Regions from separate parts of the Faecalibacillus sp. genome, predicted to be linked through region 2. Evidence: predicted binding sites of a transcription regulator. Region 2 holds the regulator's gene; the other holds the start of a gene.
What was found. Region 2 encodes HrcA, which represses chaperone genes, less so after heat shock. Its sites were predicted from a motif close to TTTTAGCACTNNNNNNNNNNNAGTGCTAAAA; they were not measured.
Positions count from the first base shown of each region.

Region 1: a site for HrcA is predicted at 2,023-2,053, ahead of ACLVEP_RS00465 (GroES family chaperonin). Genes of this name have one in related genera too.

Region 1 covers NZ_JBKYAR010000001.1:92,671-96,896, forward strand. The annotation lists gene ACLVEP_RS00455 (BglG family transcription antiterminator) at 1-1,121, opposite strand, end outside; gene ACLVEP_RS00460 (hypothetical protein) at 1,339-1,947, opposite strand; gene ACLVEP_RS00465 (GroES family chaperonin) at 2,132-2,392, shown strand; gene groL (chaperonin GroEL) at 2,407-4,023, shown strand; gene ACLVEP_RS00475 (ATP-binding protein) at 4,154-4,226, shown strand, end outside.
Region 2 covers NZ_JBKYAR010000025.1:28,592-32,817, forward strand. The annotation lists gene hemW (radical SAM family heme chaperone HemW) at 1-1,002, shown strand, start outside; gene hrcA (heat-inducible transcriptional repressor HrcA) at 1,114-2,142, shown strand; gene grpE (nucleotide exchange factor GrpE) at 2,145-2,702, shown strand; gene dnaK (molecular chaperone DnaK) at 2,721-4,226, shown strand, end outside.

The sequences.
Region 1 (4,226 bases), on a different contig from region 2:
TGCATCGCTACAAAACCAATTTCATCAAATGTCACTTCAACATTATATTTTTCATGTAACATGCTACAAAACTGAAGTGCGATGTTAAACATCATTGGATATGTAATATTCAGCTCATTGGCTAATGGATTTTGATATGAAATTTTATTATGTAATCTATCTATTAATAATGAAACATGTGCTAATAACATTTTCTTAAAGTCTTCATCTTCAAGAAACTTCGTATCATATTTTTCATCTATTTGTTTTATAAATTCTTCAATATCTTCTTTTAAATAATTTGTAAAAGAAGATATTGAACCTATTTCTCTTTTTATATTTTTTTGTAAAACGTCTAAAATTTCTTCTATGCTTTTTGTATTTAATCCTATTGAATATTTCTTTTCTAATATTCCAACTAAAAATTCAACAATTCTATGAATCTCATCATTTTTATCAAAAATAAATTCCTCTTTTTGTTCATCTTGTCTATGTGCAACATAAACAACAATCTTTAAATATTCAGCCACATTTAAAAGTTCATTATAGTTGATTTTCAATCCTTCTTTATTCAACTGCCTAATTAACTTTTGTTCAATGTCATTAAATTCTTCAACAACATCATTTACTGCCGTTTGAATAAAAACATTTTGATTTAAATATTCTTCAACTAAGTACTTTTTAAAAGGTGTCAATTCATAACGTAACAAAATACCATAATGTGTTTTTCTTTCTAATTCAAAATGATAACTCTTTGCTAGATTTTCAACATCATTCATATCATGCTTTATAACAGTCTTAGATACTTGAAAAGTATCTGCAATGTTATCCATAGAAATATATCCAGTTTGAATAGCAAGATAAGCTAAAATTTGTGCTGGTCTTTCTTTAACCTGAAAATAAATACCCTCATTTAAGCTTTCCATAAAATCTTTAAACAATTCTTCATTTGTTATTTCTAAGAGATATCCAGAACCTCTTTTGTTATGAAATGTAAAACCTTTTCGAGGAGAAATACGCATTAAGTATGATAAGTCATTTTGAATCGTTCTTTTTGAAACATCATACTTTTGAACAAAGTAATCTAGTGAGAGATATATATTTGAATTTATAAAATCTTTCATAATTAGATACATTCTCATTGGTATTTCCACCTTCCTCTATTTTTATTATATCAAATTAAAATTTTGTCAAAAGGAAACCTTCTACATTTAAAAATGCAATAATTTTCCTAATCTCATCAAAAAAAGATATTGAATATGATTTTAACATCTCTATCATTTAAAAAGTTAAATATTACAAAATATGAAAGCCATAAAAAAAGAAGTCTAACGCTGTTAGACCTCTAGAAATTATCTTTTAATCAAAATAAGTAATTTTTAAATCTTTAAAGAATGCTTCTGTTCCAATATCAACAAAGAAACCAATATTTCCTCTCATAGATTTATCATGAATCATTTGATCAACTACCAATAATGGTTGAGGATCATCATTTAAATAAAATGTAGCTTTTTCATCTTCAATAACTGCTTTTAAACTGATCCATTCATTTAAATCAATATCTACTTGATTTTCATATTTTGTAATACCATGTTCTCTAAAATAAGCAAATGTATATGTCGGATAAGAAAAATACTGACAACCATGTTGTTTTCTTACTGGATCATCACATTGTCTACCATTTGTTGGTCTTACATAAAATGATTCAAACTTTGTATCATCTTCATTAATACGATAAGCAATACCAATAAATCCTCTAGCAAAATCAGGAGCATCTTTTAATAAACGACTTAACATCTTCACTTCAATAATTCCATTATGAAATGATGAATCAACTAATTTAGCGTACGTATTTTCATCATATTCATTAATTTTTCCACTTTTAACAACTCTTAAAACCTTTTCATTATCAATCACTTCATTTGAAATATGTGTATAATTTTCTTTCCAATTTTCTTTATTAATCATTTCTTATCCTTCCTTTCAATAACATCATAAAGTATCTTTTTTATTTGGTAAAGTAGGCACTTTTTTGTAACCATGATTTAGCACTTAATTAATTTGAGTGCTAAAAAGTTCACATTCAGTTAACATATAAGACTATAATACAAATTAGCACAAGGATATGGTGAGTGCTAAAGGAGTGAATAGTATGATTAAACCATTGCATAAATTTGTATTAATAAAAAAAGAAGAAAAGGAAAATAAAACAGCAAGTGGAATTGTTTTATCTACTGAAAAGAAAGAAGTTCCATCTATTGCAAATGTTATTGCAGTTGGAGATGAATGTACTTCTTCTTTAAAAGAAAATGATCGTGTCATTTATAAAGAATATTCAGGAACTAAGGTAACTGTAGACGATCAAGATTATATTGTTATTGATGAAAAAGATATTATTGCGAAATTTGAATAAGGGGGCAGATATTTATGAGTAAAGAAGTAAGATTTTCAAATGACGCACGTCAATCAATGTTAAAAGGTGTTAATGTTTTAGCAGATGCTGTAAGTGTCACATTAGGTCCTAAAGGACGTAATGTTGTTTTAGATAAAGGATATGGTTCTCCATTAATTACAAATGATGGTGTAAGTATTGCTAAAGAAATAGAACTTGAAGATAAGTTTGAAAATATGGGGGCTAAACTTGTTTATGAAGTAGCCAATAAAACAAATGATGTTGCTGGTGATGGTACTACAACAGCTACCATTTTAGCGCGAAATATGATTGTTAATGGTTTAAAGGCTGTTGACAAAGGAGCTAATCCTGTTTTAATGCGTGAAGGTATTGAAAAAGCAGGTAAAGAAGTTGCTGATGTTGTTTTGAAAAATTCACATAAAGTTGAAACAAGTCAAGATATTGCTTCAGTAGCAACTATTTCAGCTGGTAATGAAGAAATTGGTCAATTGATTGCTTCAGCAATGGATAAAGTTGGTAAAAATGGAATTATTAATGTTGATGAATCTAATAGTTTTGACAATGTCTTAGAAATCAATGAAGGTATGCAATATGATAAAGGATATGTTTCTCCTTATATGGTCACAGATCATGATAAAATGACTGTTGAAATGGAAAATCCTTATATCTTTATTACAAATCATAAAATTAATAATTTACAAGAAATCCTTCCAATTCTTGAACAAATCGTTCAAAGTAATAAACCATTATTATTAATTGCTGATGATTATGAAAATGAAGTTATTTCAACTCTTGTATTAAATAAATTAAGAGGAACATTCAATGTTGTCGCAACAAAAGCTCCTGGATTTGGAGATAACCAAAAAGAATTATTACAAGATATTGCTGCTTTAACTGGTAGTACCTTTATTAATAAAGATATTTCGATGGAATTAAAAGATGTCACTCTTGATCAATTAGGAACAATTAAAAAAGTAATTGTTACAAAAGATCATACAACAATGATTGCTGGAAATAATCCATCAGATAGTTTAAAACAACGTATTGAAAGCATTGAAAATCAATTAGCTAAAACAACTGCTTCTTATGATCAAAAACAATTAAAAGAACGTTTAGGTAAATTATCAAATGGTGTTGCTACAATTAAAGTTGGAGCAACAACTGAAAGTGAATTAAAAGAAAAGAAATTACGTATTGAAGATGCTTTAAACGCTACAAAAGCTGCTGTTGAAGAAGGAATTGTTATTGGTGGTGGAGCTGCTTTAGTAGAAGCTTATAAAGAAGTTAAACCTCGTTTAAAAGCTGTTAATGTTGATGTTCAAAAAGGTATTCATATTGTTATGGAAGCATTGTTTGCACCAATTCAACAAATTGCTGAAAACGCTGGATATAATGCTGAAGATATTGTGGAAAACCAAAAAAATGCCCAAAAGAATTATGGATTCGATGCTAAAAATGGTCAATGGGTCGATATGTTTGAAAAAGGTATTATTGATCCTACAAAAGTAACACGTAGTGCTTTATTAAATGCATGTAGTATTGCTTCCTTGTTTATTACAACAGAAGCCGGTATCGCTGATGCAAAAGATACTTCTGCCACTCCTGCAATGCCAACTCCTACAATGTATTAGTAGATATTGAAAGTGGTCCGGAATGACCACTTTTTTCTTGTATATTTTCCTCAACAAATAGTATAATATAATAAAGTATATCGTAATATACTTTATTATATTATACTATTTGTTGAGAGGAGCTTTCAAAATGTTTATCGGGAGAAAAACAGAGTTAAAACAACTTAATGAACAATATAATTCAAGCCGTTTTGAATTTGCCG
Region 2 (4,226 bases):
CAAAGTGATTTATATTTACAAAGGTTAAATGAGGAGTTATCACAAATTGAGCAGAATCATTTAAAAACGATTTATATTGGTGGGGGAACTCCAAGTGCTTTAAATGATGAACAATTGGAAAAATTAATGTCAATGTTAAAACCATATAGTTTAGAAGCAAAAGAATATTGTATAGAAGTCAATCCAGAATCGATGGACTATTATAAGTTAAAGATTTTAAAAAAAGGTGGTATTAATCGATTAAGTATTGGTGTACAAACATTTCAAGATCATTTATTAAAAGAAATAGATCGTCATCATAATACAACACAAGTAAAAAATATTATTAAATACGCTAAAGAAATAGGTTTTGATAATATCTCAATTGATTTGATGTATGGTTTACCAAAGCAAACAAAAGAGGATATACAAAAAGATATAGAAGTTTTAAAATCTTTAGATTTGCAACATGTTTCTTATTATTCTTTGATTTTAGAAGAGGGGACAATTTTAAAATATAAAAAATATCAACCTTTAGATGAAGAAAAAGAATATCAATTAACATTATTGATTGATCAAGAATTAGAAAAAGCAGGTTTTGAAAAATATGAAATTTCAAATTATGCTAAACAAGGATATCGATCTAAACATAATCTTACGTATTGGTACTATAATAATTATTATGGTATTGGGGTTGGTTCATGTAGCAAAATTGATGGACAAATTATAGAACATAGTCGTTCTCTTACTAAATATTTAAATGGTGATTTTAAAACAACGATCATTGAACAATCAAAAGAAGAAACCATGTTTAATCAAGTAATGATGTCACTTCGTTTAAAAGAAGGATTAGATTTAAAGAAATTTAAAGAGAGATATCAAGAAGATGCTTATATTTTATATAGAGAGGCCATTACTAAAAATTTGGAAAATGGGAGATTAAAAATTGAAAATGATTGTTTGAAAACATCTCAAGAAGGACAATATGTTTTAAATGATATATTAATTGATTTTATGAAATAGCAGAAATGCTATTTTTTTAATTTTTTAGCACCAAGTTGTTGACAGTGCTAAAATAAAATGTATAATGTATTTAGCACAAGAGAAATAGGAGTGCTAAAGGTGGTGAACTTGATGTTAACAGCAAGACAAATGCTGATATTCAAATGTATAGTTGAAGAATTTATCGAAAATGCTGAACCGGTTGGATCCAAGGCATTGATGGTAAAATATCAACTTCCTTATTCAAGTGCAACGATTCGTAATGAAATGAATTTTCTAGAAAATTATGGTTATCTAGAAAAAACACATATTTCTTCAGGAAGAGTACCTTCTAAAGAAGGATATCGTTTCTATGTTCATAATTTAGGAAAAGTTGATTTAGATGAAGGAACAAAAAATCAAGTTGCTACAATTATTAATAAACACCGTCGAAATTTAAATGAGATGGTGCATGAAAGTTGTAACATGTTAAGTGAATTAACACATCTTACAAGTGTAGCTTTAGGAAATGCATCAGATGATACATTGCAACGTATATCGGTTGTTCCATTAGATGATGGACGTGTAACAGCAATTATCATTACAAGTCAAGGTCATGTTGAAAATAAAGTATTCCAATTTTCAAGTGATGTAGAAATGGAAGATTTATTAAGTTGTGTCAATGTGATGAATGAATTGTTAATAGGAACTCCTATTAATGAAGTAGCATTTCGTTTAGAACGAGATGTTCGACCAATTCTTACAACACAAGTGAAACAACATGAAGAATTGTTTAATGCATTTTTAGAAGCATTTGTTAAATTTGCTTCAAACAGTGTTTATTTTTCTGGAAAAGAAAATATTCTTTATCAACCAGAATTTAACGATGTTGATAAATTGAGAAGGCTTGTAAGTGCTTTTGAAAATTCAAAAGTTTGGAAAACTCTACCGTTATCGAGTGAGGATGGTATTCAAATCAATATTGGAAATGAAACACCTCTTGGAAAAATGAATGATGTTTCAGTTATCTCTGCTTCATTTAAAACAGGGGAAACATCAAAAGGTTCTATTTCGGTAATTGGTCCAACAAGAATGCCTTATGAAAAAGTAGTGGCATTAGTAGAGTATATATCTGAAAATATTGAAAAGGCTTGTTTAGAAGATAAACAAGATGAGAAATAGAGGTGAACAAATTGGCTGAGGAAACTAAAGTTGAAAAAGAAGTAACTGAAGAAGTTGAAGAAAACAAAGAAGCTGAGGCTGAAGTTGTTGAAGAGGAAAAAGTTGATCAAGAAGATCAAATTAAAATTCTTCAAGGTGAAGTTGATAAATGGAAAAATGATTATTATAAAGTGTTTGCAGATATGGAAAACATTAAAAGACGTATGCAAAATGAACATGCAAATAATTTGAAGTTTATGATGCAAGGTTTTATTGAACAAATGTTACCAATCGTTGATAACTTTGAACGATCATTAGCAATTGAAAATCCAAGTGAAGAAGTGGCAAACTTCTTAAAAGGATATGAAATGATTTATAAACAAATCATGACATTATTAGAAAACCAAGGAGTTAAAGTAATTGAAGCTGAAGGTAAAGAATTTGATCCTAACTTCCATCAAGCAGTAATGACTGTAAGTGATGAAAACTTTAAACCTGGTATGGTTGTTGAAGAATTACAAAAAGGTTATATGTTAAAAGATCGCGTTATTCGTGCATCTTTAGTTAAAGTAAGTGAATAAAATAGGAGGATTTATATTATGGCAAAAATTATTGGTATTGACTTAGGAACTACAAACTCATGTGTAAGTGTGTTAGAAAACAATGAAGTAAAAGTAATTGCAAACCCAGAAGGAAATCGTACAACTCCTTCAGTTGTATCTTTCAAAAATGGTGAAATTATTGTTGGGGAAGCTGCAAAAAGACAAGCAGTAACAAACCCTGATACAGTAATGTCAGTTAAACGTTATATGGGTACTGATCATAAAGAAAACGTAAATGGTAAATCTTATACACCACAAGAAATTTCAGCAATGATCTTACAAAACTTAAAAGCAACTGCTGAAGCTTATTTAGGTGAAACAGTAACAAAAGCAGTTATTACTGTACCTGCATATTTCAATGATGCTCAAAGACAAGCAACAAAAGATGCTGGTAAAATTGCTGGTTTAGATGTTGAACGTATTATCAACGAACCAACTGCTGCTGCATTAGCATTCGGTCTTGATAAATTAGACCAAGAACAAAAAGTATTAGTTTATGACTTAGGTGGTGGTACTTTCGACGTATCTATCTTAGACTTAGCTGATGGTACATTTGAAGTATTAGCTACTGCTGGTAACAATAAATTAGGTGGGGATGATTTTGATAAGAAAATCATGGATTACATCGTAGATGAATTCAAAAAAGAAAATGGAATTGATTTATCTAATGATAAAATGGCAATGCAACGTATTAAAGAAGCTGCAGAAAAAGCTAAAAAAGACTTATCTGGTGTAATGCAAACTCAAATTTCATTACCATTCATCTCAGCTGGTGCTGCTGGACCATTACACTTAGAATTATCATTAACAAGAGCTAAATTTGATGAAATTACAAGAGACTTAGTTGTAGCTACTGAAGGACCAGTTAGACAAGCATTAAGTGATGCTGGAATGCAACCAAGTGAAATCGATCAAGTATTATTAGTTGGTGGATCTACTCGTATCCCTGCTGTTCAAGAATCTGTTAAACGTTTACTTGGAAAAGAACCTAACAAATCAGTAAACCCAGATGAAGTTGTATCTATGGGTGCTGCTATCCAAGGTGGAGTTATCGCTGGTGACGTTAAAGATGTCTTATTATTAGATGTTACACCACTTTCATTAGGTATCGAAACAATGGGTGGAGTTATGACAGTATTAATCGAAAGAAATACTACAATTCCAACTACTAAATCACAAGTATTCTCTACTGCTGCTGATAACCAACCAGCTGTTGATATCAACGTATTACAAGGTGAAAGATCAATGGCTAGAGATAATAAACAATTAGGTTTATTTAAATTAGATGGTATTGAACCAGCTCCTAGAGGAGTACCTCAAATCGAAGTTACTTTCTCAATTGACGTTAATGGTATCGTAAACGTTAAAGCTAAAGATTTAAAAACTCAAAAAGAACAATCAATCGTTATTCAAAACTCTACAGGATTATCTGATGAAGAAATCGATCGTATGGTAAAAGAAGCTGAAGCTAATAAAGCTGAAGATGAAAAGAAACGTAAAGAT